2 regions of the Kitasatospora sp. NPDC033851 genome follow, and region 1 is predicted to be linked to the other one. Evidence: riboswitches for the same ligand, from Rfam matches in the RefSeq annotation. Region 1 holds a riboswitch; the other holds the start of a gene.

What was found. Region 1 has a riboswitch for glycine ahead of gcvP (aminomethyl-transferring glycine dehydrogenase). Riboswitches for the same ligand answer to the same signal wherever they lie in the genome.
Region 2: linked by a shared signal. The riboswitch ahead of gcvT (glycine cleavage system aminomethyltransferase GcvT) and the one ahead of gcvP (aminomethyl-transferring glycine dehydrogenase) in region 1 are both predicted to bind glycine.

The regions. Positions count from the first base shown of each region.
Region 1 covers NZ_JBVIRL010000021.1:128,582-134,790, reverse strand. The annotation lists gene ACZ51D_RS32455 (DNA polymerase IV) at 1-690, shown strand, start outside; gene ACZ51D_RS32450 (MFS transporter) at 835-2,331, opposite strand; gene ACZ51D_RS32445 (PRC and DUF2382 domain-containing protein) at 2,475-3,584, opposite strand; glycine riboswitch at 3,736-3,839, shown strand; glycine riboswitch at 3,841-3,973, shown strand; gene gcvP (aminomethyl-transferring glycine dehydrogenase) at 4,078-6,209, shown strand, end outside.
Region 2 covers NZ_JBVIRL010000002.1:149,865-156,073, reverse strand. The annotation lists gene ACZ51D_RS03905 (L-serine ammonia-lyase) at 1-508, opposite strand, end outside; gene glyA (serine hydroxymethyltransferase) at 668-1,936, opposite strand; gene gcvH (glycine cleavage system protein GcvH) at 2,021-2,398, opposite strand; gene gcvT (glycine cleavage system aminomethyltransferase GcvT) at 2,511-3,632, opposite strand; glycine riboswitch at 3,863-3,975, opposite strand; gene ACZ51D_RS03885 (enhanced serine sensitivity protein SseB C-terminal domain-containing protein) at 4,207-5,010, shown strand; gene ACZ51D_RS03880 (enhanced serine sensitivity protein SseB C-terminal domain-containing protein) at 5,126-6,079, shown strand.

The sequences.
Region 1 (6,209 bases):
ATAGGGCTGGACGAGCGGCCGGTGGTGGCCGACCAGGACGCCAAGTCCGTCTCGGTGGAGGACACCTACGAGGTGGACCTGGCCGACCGGGACCGGGTGCTGCGCGAGGTGGAGGCGCTGGCCGCCCGGTGCGTGCGGCGGCTGCGGGCGGCCGGGCGCTCGGGGCGGACGGTGGTGCTCAAGGTCCGGCGGTTCGACTTCTCGACGCTGACCCGCTCGGAAACGCTCGGCGGGCCCACGGACGACGAGGCGGTGATCACCGCGACCGCGCGCCGGCTGGCCGAGCAGGTGGACATCACGGGCGGGGTCAGGCTGCTCGGCGTGGGCGTCGCCCAACTCGCCGACTACACCCAGGAGGACCTGTTCGCACAGGCCCTGCGCGAGGAGGCGGCGGAACACGCGGAGGCGGCGGCCGAGACCGAGGAGGCCGAGGAGGAGCCGGAGGCCGTCGTGATGCGGCGGTGGATGCCCGGACAGGACGTCCGGCACGCGGAGTTCGGGCCGGGCTGGGTGCAGGGCAGCGGCGTCGGGAGGGTCACCGTGCGGTTCGAGACGCCGTGGAGCGAGCCGGGGCGGGTGCGGACCTTCGCGGTGGACGACCCGGCGCTCGAGCCGACCCGGCCGCTGCCGCTGCGCCGGGGCGAGGACACCGAACCGGACCGGGACGGCGGTGCAGCCGAGCGGGACTGAGACACGAAAACGGCCCCACCCGGTGGGGGAGTACCGGGTGGGGCCGCATCACCGTGCCGGACCCCGTGCGTTCGTGATGCCCTCGCGACGTACGGAGACCGGGGCCCCGCGCCCTGTCCCTGAGCGCGGGGGCCGGACGCCTCGTCAGGCGTCGGTCTTCACCAGCTTGTCGCTGGAGTCCTGCTGGGCCGAGTCGCCGACGACGGTCAGCGGAGCGGCCGGCTTGACGGTGCGGATCAGGAACGGGACGACACCGGCGATGATGCAGACCACGGCCGCGGTCCAGAACGCGTGCTTGTACGCGTCCAGGGTGGGCAGCAGCAGCGGGATCTGCGGCGGCAGCTTCATGACGTCGCCGGTCAGGATGGCGGCCATGACGGCGGTGCCGATCGCGCCACCGACGGTGCGCAGCACCGAGTTCATGCCGTTGGCGATGCCGCTCTGCTCGGCCGGGACGGCGCCGTTGATGTAGGCCGGCATCGCGGCGAACGCGAGGCCGACGCCGAGGCCGAAGATCGCCGAGGCGGTGTAGATGTCGCCCTCGTGGCTGTGCCGCAGGGCCAGGTAGGCCATCGCGATGGCGCCGAGGACGCCACCGAGGACCAGCGGCATGCGCGGGCCGCGGCGGGCGATCAGCAGCGCGCCGAGCGGGGCGGCCACCATGGAGCCGATCGCGGACGGCAGCAGCATGACACCGGCGTGCAGGACGGTGGCGGTGAAGCCGTAGTGGGTCAGCTTCTCCGGGGTCTGGGCGAAGTTGCTGATGACCATGAAGGAGCCGTACATGCCGAAGCCGATGAGCAGGCCCGCCAGGTTGGTGAAGGCCACGGCCGGACGGGACATCATCTTCATGTCGACCAGCGGGTGCGCGACCTTGGTCTCGATGATGCCCCAGACCAGGGCGACGACGGCGGCGACGGCGAACAGGCCGAGGGTCTTGGTGGAGGTCCAACCCCAGTGGTTGCCCTGGCTGACCGCGACCAGCAGCGCGGAGAGCCAGCCCGCCAGGGTGATCGCGCCGAGCGGGTCGGCGCCGCCCTCCTTGTCGGTGACCGGGTCGGACGGGACCCGGAAGGCGACCAGGGCGACCGCGATCAGGCCGAAGACCAGGCCCATCCAGAAGATCGACTTGTAGCTCCAGTGCTCCAGCAGGAGACCGGTGGCGACCAGGCCGAGGCCGGAGCCGACGCCCATCGAGGCGCTGATGGCGGCGACGCCGCCGGTCACCTTCTGCTTGGGCAGCTCGTCGCGGACGATGCTGATCGCCAGCGGCATGACGCCACCGCCGGCGCCCTGCAGGACGCGGGCGACGACCAGCCAGGTGAAGGAGTGGGTGCTGACTGCCAGTGCCGAACCGGCGACCAGGCCCGCCAGCGAGATCAGCAGCATCGGCTTACGGCCCCGGAGGTCGCCGAAGCGGCCCAGGAGGGGAGTCAGCACGGCGGCGGAGAGCAGGTTGGCGGTCATCAGCCAGGTGACGCTGGAGGCCGAGACGCTCAGTTCCTTGGCCAGCGAGGGCAGGATCGGGACGACCGCGGTCTGCACCACACTGAACGACAGCATCGCCAGGATGAGGGCCGGCAGGACCCGGGCGCTGCTCTGCTTCTCGGCCGCGATGGTGGGCTGGGGTGCCTCACTCACGGTTGCTTCCTCCCGTACATAGTGAATGAACTGAAGTAACCATGCAGGGAGATACTTCAGAGTGTCAAATATCGAGCGGTTAAGCTTTGGCAAAGGGGAAGGCCCCGACCTCGGATGGTCGGGGCCCTGCTGGGGATCGCGGGTCAGACGAGCGGGCGCATCCCGGTGGCGCGGGAGGCGTCGGGGGTCGGGGTGACGGCGTCCTGGGGCGTGGTGGGGTCGTGGACCTCGACGTGTTCGCGGCGGAGTTCTTCCCGGATCACTTCCTCGTCGGTGTAGCGCTCGACGACCAGGCGGACGCGCTCGATGGGGGCGAGGTACTTGCGGACCGCCGGGCGCTCCTCACGGAGAGTGACTTCCTCGATGGCTTCGGCGATCTCCTTCTCGGTGAGGACGGCGCGCTCGGCCTCACCGACCGGGATCCGCTCGACCCGGATGCGCTCGCGGACCACCGGGACGCGGCGCTCGACCTGCTCGGTCGTCACGTACTTGCGCAGCTTCGCGGTGCCCACGTTGTGCCACTCGGTGGTGACCTCCAGACGCTCCTCGCGGCAGGTGATCTCGATCGGGTTGCCGGGAGCGGAGGAGTCGGCCCCCGAGCCGCGTGCGTGGGTGGTCGCCGCCGGCATCGGGTGCAGCTTGGGTTCCGTGATGGGCGCCGGGGAAGCCGTGGCGGGAGCAGGGGTGCTGAGGGTCCGCATGTTGCTCTCCATGGCGGTTACGGCGGTGGTCGCGCTGGTGCTCTCGGGCTCGGGGGAGTGGAAGGCGTGCGGCTTGGCGGCGACCGCGGCGGCGGCGGGGGTGGCGCCGAAGTCGAGGTCGGACTGCGCGGCGTGGCCGCCGTCCTCGCCGCCCGGGTGGTCCTCCGCTCGGGTGTCGAGGCCGTAGTAGCGGTAGAGCTGGAGCTCCTGGGAGGGGGACAGGTGCTGGCCCACGCCGAAGTCGGGGGACTCCTTGACCAGCGACTTGTCGTACGGCACCCGGAGCTCGTCGCCGGAGAACTCGCTCGTGGTGAGCGGGACGAAGGCGTCCCGGCCGAAGATGCCGGTCCGGACGGCGGCCCACTCGGGCTGGCCGGTGGCGTCGTCCAGGTACACCTCGTCGACCGTGCCGATCTTGTCTCCGTTGCGGTCGACCGCCTTGTGGCCGATGAGGTCCCGGGGGTCGATGTCGGTCTGCACTCTTTCCTCCAGTGCGCTGAGCCTGCGGAACTCCCACAGGAAGTCGGCCGGAGTACCCGTGCCGTCCGCCACTTCACACCAAATGCCATGAATCGGACGGGCGCGACCGGGGTGCGCCGGACGGGCTGCGGGCTGAGCCGTCCGGGGGACGCGCGTAGACCCGGGGTGACCCGAAGCACCCGTGATCCGACGGCCTCCCGCTGGTACCCTGGGCGGCGACCGCAGAGCCCGCTCGGGAGAGTCTCCGACCGCGAAAAGCGCTGGTCGGGGCGCCGAAGGAGCAACTCCTCCCCGGAATCTCTCAGGCATCCGTACCGTGTGGGGTAGGTCACTCTGGAAAGCAGGGCAGGAGTCTCGGCACAGAAGCCGGCGACCACCACCCTCACCGACGGTGCAAGCCGACGGAGCGCCCACAGCGCACCGTGCGGGCGAAGCTCTCAGGTCCCGATGACAGAGGGGGAGGCCTGTCGGGTCCGCCCGCCATGGCTCATTCGCTGTCCGCAGCGGGGAAGGCCGGTCGGCGCGCGTACCCCCGCCGGTCCGTGACCAGGAGGCCTCGACCACCATGAACGCCCAGCCGAACGCGGGACGCCCCACCAGCGCCTCGACCCTCACCGAGCTTGAGCTGGCCAGCCCCTTCGAGAACCGCCACATCGGCCCCGACGCCGCCGCGCAGGAGAAGATGCTGGCGTCCGTCGGCTACGGCTCGCTGGACGAGCTCGCCGCCACCGCCGTGCCCGAGGCGATCCGCTCCATCACCGCCCTGGACCTGCCCGCCGGCCGGACCGAGGCCCAGGTCCTCGCCGAGCTGCGCGAGCTGGCCGGCCACAACCGGGTGCTCCAGCCGATGATCGGCCTGGGCTACTACGGCACCTTCACCCCGCCGGTGATCCTGCGCAACGTCATGGAGAACCCGGCCTGGTACACCGCCTACACCCCGTACCAGCCGGAGATCTCGCAGGGCCGCCTGGAGGCGCTGCTCAACTTCCAGACCGTGGTCTCCGACCTGACCGGCCTGCCGACCTCCGGCTCCTCGCTGCTGGACGAGGGCACCGCGGCCGCCGAGGCGATGGCACTGGCCCGCCGCGTCACCAAGGTCAAGGGTGGCGTGTTCCTGGTCGACGCCGAGACCCTGCCGCAGACCATCGCGGTGATCGAGACCCGCGCGGTGCCGACCGGTGTCGAGGTCGTCGTCGCCGACCTGTCCGAGGGCATCCCGGCCGAGATCGCCGAGCGCGGTGTCTTCGGCGTGCTGCTGCAGTACCCGGGCGCCACCGGTGTGGTCCGCGACCTCGCCCCGGTGATCGAGCAGGCGCACGGCCTGGGCGCGATCGTCGCCGTCGCCGCCGACCTGCTGGCGCTGACCCTGCTCAAGTCCCCCGGCTCGCTGGGCGCCGACATCGCCTGCGGCACCTCGCAGCGCTTCGGCGTGCCGATGGGCTTCGGCGGCCCGCACGCCGGCTACCTCTCGGTGCGCGCCGAGTACGCCCGCTCGCTGCCCGGCCGCCTGGTCGGCGTGTCCGTCGACTCCGACGGCAACCGCGCCTACCGCCTCGCGCTGCAGACCCGCGAGCAGCACATCCGCCGCGAGAAGGCCACCAGCAACATCTGCACCGCCCAGGTGCTGCTCGCCGTGATGGCCTCCATGTACGCCGTCTACCACGGCCCGGACGGCCTGGCCGACATCGCCCGCCGCACCCACCGCTACGCCGCCGCCCTCGCCGAGGGCCTGCGGGCCGGCGGCGTCGAGCTGCTGCACGGCGAGTTCTTCGACACCGTCACCGCCGTCGTCCCGGGCCGCGCCGCCGAGATCGCCGCCGCCGCCCGCGCCAACGGCATCAACGTCCACCAGGACGGCGCGGACCGGATCTCCGTCTCCGCCGACGAGACCACCACCCGCGAGCACCTGGCCGGCGTCTGGGCCGCGTTCGGCGTCGAGGCGGTCGAGGTGGCCGAGGGCGCCGAGGCGCTGCCGGCCGCGCTCCTGCGCGACGACGAGTACCTGACCCACCCGGTCTTCCACAGCCACCGCTCGGAGACCGCCATGCTGCGCTACCTGCGCCGCCTGTCGGACCGGGACTACGCGCTGGACCGGGGCATGATCCCGCTGGGCTCCTGCACCATGAAGCTCAACGCGACCACCGAGATGGAGGCCGTGACCTGGCCGGAGTTCGGCCAGCTCCACCCCTTCGCGCCGATCGACCAGGCCCAGGGCTACCTGACCCTGATCCGCCAGCTGGAGCAGCAACTGGTCGAGGTGACCGGCTACGACGCCGTGTCGATCCAGCCGAACGCGGGCTCGCAGGGCGAGCTGGCCGGCCTGCTGGCCGTCCGCGCCTACCACCACGGCAACGGCGACACCCAGCGCGACGTCTGCCTGATCCCGTCCTCCGCGCACGGCACCAACGCGGCCTCCGCGGTGATGGCCGGCATGCGCGTGGTCGTGGTGAAGACCCTGGTCGACGGCGACGTGGACGTCGAGGACCTGAAGGCCAAGATCGAGCAGCACCGCGACAACCTGTCGGTGCTGATGGTCACCTACCCGTCGACCCACGGCGTGTACGAGACCCAGATCACCGAGATCTGCGCGATGGTGCACGAGGCCGGCGGCCAGGTGTACGTGGACGGCGCCAACCTGAACGCCCTGGTCGGCCTCGCCAAGCCGGGCAAGTTCGGCGCGGACGTCTCGCACCTGAA
Region 2 (6,209 bases), on a different contig from region 1:
CGGTGTCGTCCGGCTTGACCCGGTCGGCGCCGATCGCGTCCTCGTCGACGACGAAGCCGCCGCCGACCGAGTAGTAGGTCTTCTCCAGCAGGGTGGAGCCGTCGGCCGCGTACGCCCAGAGGGTCATGCCGTTGGCGTGGTAGGGCAGCGACCGGCGGCGGTGCAGCACGAGCTGGCTGTCGGGGTCGAAGTCGATGGAGTGCTCGCCGAGCAGGTGGAGCTTCTTCTCGGCGGTGATCCGCTCGACGTCCTTGTCGGCCTGGTCGACGTCGACGGTGCGGGGCGAGTTGTCCTCCAGGCCCAGCAGGACGGCCTTCGGGGTGCCGTGGCCGTGGCCGGTGGCACCCAGCGAGCCGTACAGCTCGGCACGCACGCCCGTCACCTGGGTCAGCAGGTCTTCGGACCGCAGTCGGCGGGCGAACATCCGGGCGGCGCGCATCGGGCCCACGGTGTGGGAGCTCGAGGGGCCGATGCCGATGGAGAAGAGGTCGAAGACGCTGATGGCCACGGGGGACGTCCTTGTCTGGTCTCGTGGAAGTACTTGCGGGCGGGGGGCCGACACGGCTCGGGGCACCGCGCGCACTTACCAGTGTGCGCGGTGCCCCGGAGCCCCAGGTGTCGCGGCGGGGTGAGGCCGGTCACCCGGCCCGGACGATCACCGAAGTGATCAGAGGTTCGGGTACAGCGGGTACTTCTCGGCCAGCGCGGTGACGCGGGCCTTCAGGGCGTCGGCGACGGTCTCGTCGAAGGCGGGCTTGAGCGCCTCGGCGATGATGTCGGCGACCTCGCGGAAGTCCTCGGCCTGGAAGCCGCGGGTGGCCAGGGCCGGGGTGCCGATACGCAGGCCCGAGGTGACCATCGGCGGGCGCGGGTCGTTCGGGATGGCGTTGCGGTTGACGGTGATGCCGACCTCGTGCAGGCGGTCCTCGGCCTGCTGGCCGTCGAGCTCGCTGTTGCGCAGGTCGACCAGGACCAGGTGCACGTCGGTGCCGCCGGACAGGACGGACGCGCCGGCCTCGGCGACGTCGGCCTGCAGCAGGCGCTCGGCCAGGATCCGGGCACCGTCCAGGGTGCGCTGCTGGCGCTCCTTGAACTCCTCCGAGGCCGCGACCTTGAAGGCGACCGCCTTGCCGGCGATCACGTGCTCGAGCGGGCCGCCCTGCTGGCCGGGGAAGACCGCGGAGTTGATCTTCTTCGCGTACTCGGCCTTGGACAGGATGACGCCGCCGCGCGGGCCGCCCAGGGTCTTGTGGGTGGTGGTGGTGACCACGTCCGCGTAGGGCACCGGGTTCGGGTGCAGCCCGGCGGCCACCAGGCCGGCGAAGTGCGCCATGTCCACCATGAGCAGCGCGCCGACCTCGTCGGCGACCCGGCGGAACTCGGCGAAGTCCAGCTGGCGCGGGTAGGCGGACCAGCCGGCGATGATCAGCTTCGGCTGGTGCTCCTTGGCGAGGCGCTCGACCTCGGCCATGTCGACCTGGCCGGTCTTCTCGTCGACGTGGTACGCGACCACGTTGTAGAGCTTGCCGGAGAAGTTGATCTTCATGCCGTGGGTCAGGTGACCGCCGTGGGCCAGGTCCAGGCCCAGGATGGTGTCGCCCGGCTGGATCAGCGCGAACATCGCGGCGGCGTTGGCCTGCGCGCCCGAGTGCGGCTGCACGTTGGCGTGCTCGGCGCCGAACAGGGCCTTGATGCGGTCGATCGCGATCTGCTCGACCACGTCGACGTGCTCGCAGCCGCCGTAGTAGCGACGGCCGGGGTAGCCCTCGGCGTACTTGTTGGTGAGCACCGAGCCCTGGGCCTCCATGACCGCCACCGGGGCGAAGTTCTCGGAGGCGATCATCTCCAGGGTGGTCTGCTGGCGGTGCAGCTCGGCGTCGACCGCGGCGGCGATCTCCGGGTCGAGGGCGTGCAGGGACTGGTTGAGAACCGTCATGGTGTGGTCTTCCCGGGGAGGAGAGCGGAGGGACGGCGGGGGAGGGCGGGCCGCCGTGCTGCGGCCCGCCCGATCACGAGCGGGTCAGCTGCTGTGGGTGAGCGCGTCGTACTCGTCCGCGCTGAGCAGCTCGTCGGTGGACTCCACGCGCACCTTGAACAGCCAGCCACCCTCGAAGGGGGCGCTGTTGACCAGGCCGTTGTCGTCCAGGACGTCCTGGTTGACCTCGACGACCTCGCCGGTCACCGGGGAGTACAGGTCGCTGACCGACTTGGTGGACTCCAGCTCGCCACAGGTCTCGCCGGCGGTCACGGCGTCGCCGACGGCCGGCAGCTGCACGTAGACGATGTCACCGAGCGCGTCGGCGGCGTGCTTGGTGATGCCGATGGTGGAGACACCGTCCTCAGCGGCGGTGAGCCACTCGTGCTCCTTGGTGTACTGCAGGTGCTGGGGGTTGCTCATGGCGTCATTCTCCAGGATGGGAAGCGGGTACGGCGAAGCGGGCCGCCGCGTGGACGGCTTCGACGTGCGGGTATGGGGAAAGGCGGGTGTCGGCGGGGCGCTCGGCGGGCGCTCAGCGGGCGCGCTTGTAGAACGGCAGCGCCACGACCCGGACCGGCTCGTGCTTGCCGCGCACGTCCACCGCGACGGTGGTGCCGGGGGCGGCGTGGGCCGCGTCGACGTAGGCCATCGCGATCGGCTGTCCCAGCGTCGGGGACGGCGCGCCGGAGGTGATCCGGCCGATCGGGGCGCCGTCGGCGGAGACCACGGTGTACTCGGCGCGCGGGACGCGCTTGCCCTCGGAGAGCAGGCCGACCAGCACCCGAGGCGGGTTGGCCTCGGCCGCGGCGGCGGCCTGCTCCAGCGCCTTGCGGCCGACGAAGGCGCCCTCGTTGGTGGTCTTGTCGAAGCGGACGACGCGGCCCAGGCCGGCGTCGAACGGGGTGAGGTCGGTGGACAGCTCGTGCCCGTACAGCGGCATGCCCGCCTCCAGGCGCAGCGTGTCGCGGCAGGAAAGGCCGCACGCGACCAGGCCGCGGCCCTCGCCGGCGGCGGTCAGCGCCTGCCAGATCTCCTCGGCGTCGACCGGGTGGCAGAAGATCTCGAAGCCGTCCTCGCCGGTGTAGCCGGTGCGGGCCAGCAGCACCTCGCGGCCGGCCACGTGGGCCGGGAGGATCGCGTAGTACTTGAGGCCGGGCAGGTCGGCGTCGGTGGTCTCGGCCAGGATCGCGGTGGACTCCGGGCCCTGGACGGCGATCAGCGCGTAGGTGTCGCGGTCGTCGGTGACGACGGCGTCGAAGCCCTTGGCGCGGGCGATCAGCTCGTCGAGGACCAGCTGGGCGTTCGAGGCGTTGGCGACGACCAGGAAGGCGTCCTCGCGCAGGCGGTAGACGATCAGGTCGTCCAGGATGCCGCCGTCCTCGGCGCAGATCATGGTGTAGCGGGCGCGCAGCTCACCCAGCGCGGAGACGAAGCCGACCAGCGCGTGGTCCAGCATCTCGCCGGCCTGCGGACCGGTGACGGTGATCTCGCCCATGTGGGAGAGGTCGAACAGGCCGGCCTTGGTGCGGACGGCGAGGTGCTCCTCGCGCTCGCTGCCGTAGCGCAGCGGCATGTCCCAGCCGGCGAAGTCGGTCATGGTCGCGCCGAGGGCGCGGTGCAGCGCGTCGAGCGCGGTCAGGCGGAGGGACGACATGGCCAGGAACTCCTCGGTCGGGGCACTCATGGGTGCACGCGCCGGACCGGACCCTCTCGGGGGCCGACCCTGCGCGCGGGCATGCGGCGGCGTGGGTCTCCCCATCTGTCGTCGAACCTGAGAGCTTCACCGCCCGCCGGCCCGCAGCTGTTTCCAGCATCCAGGACAGCATGGCGGCTTGCACCGTGGGTGGGCGCGCGACAGGGCCGCGCGCCGCTTTCCAGATGTGCCTAACCCGTGCGGTAGGGGGGCCTGAGAGATTCCGGGGAGGACTTGCTCCTTCGGCGCCGGCTGTGCCACTCACTCACTGGTGCGGCACTCCGGGCTCTCCCGCGCGGGTTCGAGCGGCCGGTATGGAGTTGTGGGGCCCGCGGCGCATGCCGTCGGACGCGCACATCATGGCACGTCCCGGACGAGGAAGGGAGAGGGGACCCGGTCACACGGTGAGAGGGGAGCCGGTCACACGACTAGGGGGGAGCCGGTCACACGACACAGAGGCGAACACGAGCCCTAGACTGCTCCGCGTCGGCGCAGCAGAGGGCGGCCGACCGGCAGAGGGCGGAATCGGCGGCGCATGGGGTACCCGGTGGAGCAGCAGCAGGGGTGGGGCGGCCCGGAGGGGGCGCCGGCGGGCGGCACGTGGCCGGCCAACGAGCTGGAGCAGGTGCTGACCGCGGCCCTGGGCGACCCGGGCGCGACGCCGCGGGTGATCGAGGTGCTGGCCCGCAGCCAGGTGTGGGTGCCGCTGCCCGGCGGGGCCGACCCGCAGGGGCAGTCGCTGGACCTGCCGACCATCGAACTGGGCGGCGACCCGTACGTACCGGTGTTCTCCTCGCAGGAGGTGTTCCTGCAGCAGGCGCCGGGGATGGCCTTCGCGATCGCGCCGGTCTGGGAGTTCGCCCGCGGGCTGCCGCTGGGCGTGGGCATCGCGGTGAACCCGGACGCGGCGGTGGGCATCCCGGTGCCGCCGCAGGGCGTGGCCGAGCTGCGCCGCGGTCCGCGCCAGGACCGGTGGGAGGCCGCCGAGGACCCGGCGGCGCCTACCGGCGGCCGGGTGGCGCTGCGCGAGCCGGTGCCGGGCGAGGACCCGGAGCACTTCCTGGCCGCCTGCCGGGCCGAACTGTCGGCCCTTCCCGGGGTGTTGACCGCCCGCCGGGCGCTGGCCAGCATCGAGGGCGAGCCGACCGTGATGTTCGTGGGCGTCCAGTTGGATCCGGCGGCCCCGGCCGACCCGGCCGCGGTGAACGACGCGCTCGGCCGAGCGCTGGGAACCGCGCCGCTGCCGGGCGGCGTCCACCTCGTACTGCTCGACCTCGCCGACGACCCGGTGGTCGAGTGGCTGCTCACCCGGGTCATGCCTTTCTACACGCGGGTGTGAGCGGGGTTCGTATCCAAGGCACGTCGCCGTGGCGGTGGCCGGTGCCGCGCCATAGGGTGCGTGCAGACGGCCGACGGCCGGTGGTTCGAGGAAAGAGGCGCGGCGAGGTGGGCGCATGAGTGCGGGAACGGGAGCGGGCGGGGTGCCGGGGCCCTGGGGCCAGGCACCGGCCGGGCGCCCGGGAGCGGATCCCGGCGTGTTGGAGCACGCCCTGCGCGAGGTCGCGCCGGAGCGCTACGACGCGTACGAGCGCCTGCTGCACGCGCTGGCGGACGGCCGGGTCTGGATGCTGCTCTGGCACGGCACGCCGGGCAGTCCTGACGCGCAGTACGGGAACATGGAGATCAGCGGCCACGGCTACGCGCCGGCCGTCACCTCGCCCGAGCAGCTGGCCGCCTCCGGCTGGGGGCGGGCCCACGAGGTCGTCTCCGGCCGGGAGATCGCCGGCTCGCTGTACCGCACCCGCTGGGGCCTGTGGCTGAACCCGCACGCGCCCGGCGGCGGCGTCGGCGTGCCCTGGGCCGACCTGCGGCGGGTCGCCGCGGGCCTGGACCGGCTGCCGGCCGGTCCGCTGAAGCTGAGCGAGCCGCAGGTCAACGCCCAGCCGTTCTTCGCGCTGCTGGAGCGGCAGGCCGGCGAGGTGCGCGCGGTCCGGGCGCTGCGCCGGGCGTGGGTGCAGCCGGCGGTGGGGGAGCCGTACCTGGCGATCGGCCTGGACCTGTACGAGAGTTCGCCGCCCGCGGTGGAGGCGGTGCGCGCGCTGATGCAGCGGGCGATCGCGGTGGCCCCGGAGGGGCTCGCGGTGTCCACGGTGGCGATGTCGGACGAGTACGACCCGGTGGCGCTGTGGATGCGCGCCAACGCGCGGCCGTTCTTCGACCGGGAGGCCGGCCGCCCGGCGACCGGTCCGTACCCGCCGGTGCCGCCGCCCGCGTACCCGGGGCAGTCGATGTCGGGGCAGCCGACGCCGGGATGGGCCTACGGCACGCAGCCGCCCGCGCAGGGCTGGCAGCAGCAGCCCCAGCCCCAACAGCCGCAGCGGCCGTGGCCCGGCTACCCCGGGCGCTGATTGCCGAACCCGGTCCTGCCGAACCCGGTCCTTCAGGGCCCGTTCCCGCCGTAAATCCCGGGCCGTGAGGCCGAAGCCGAAGCCGACTTGATTGTCCGTCAAGTCGGCTTCGATGCTTTCCGGACGAATT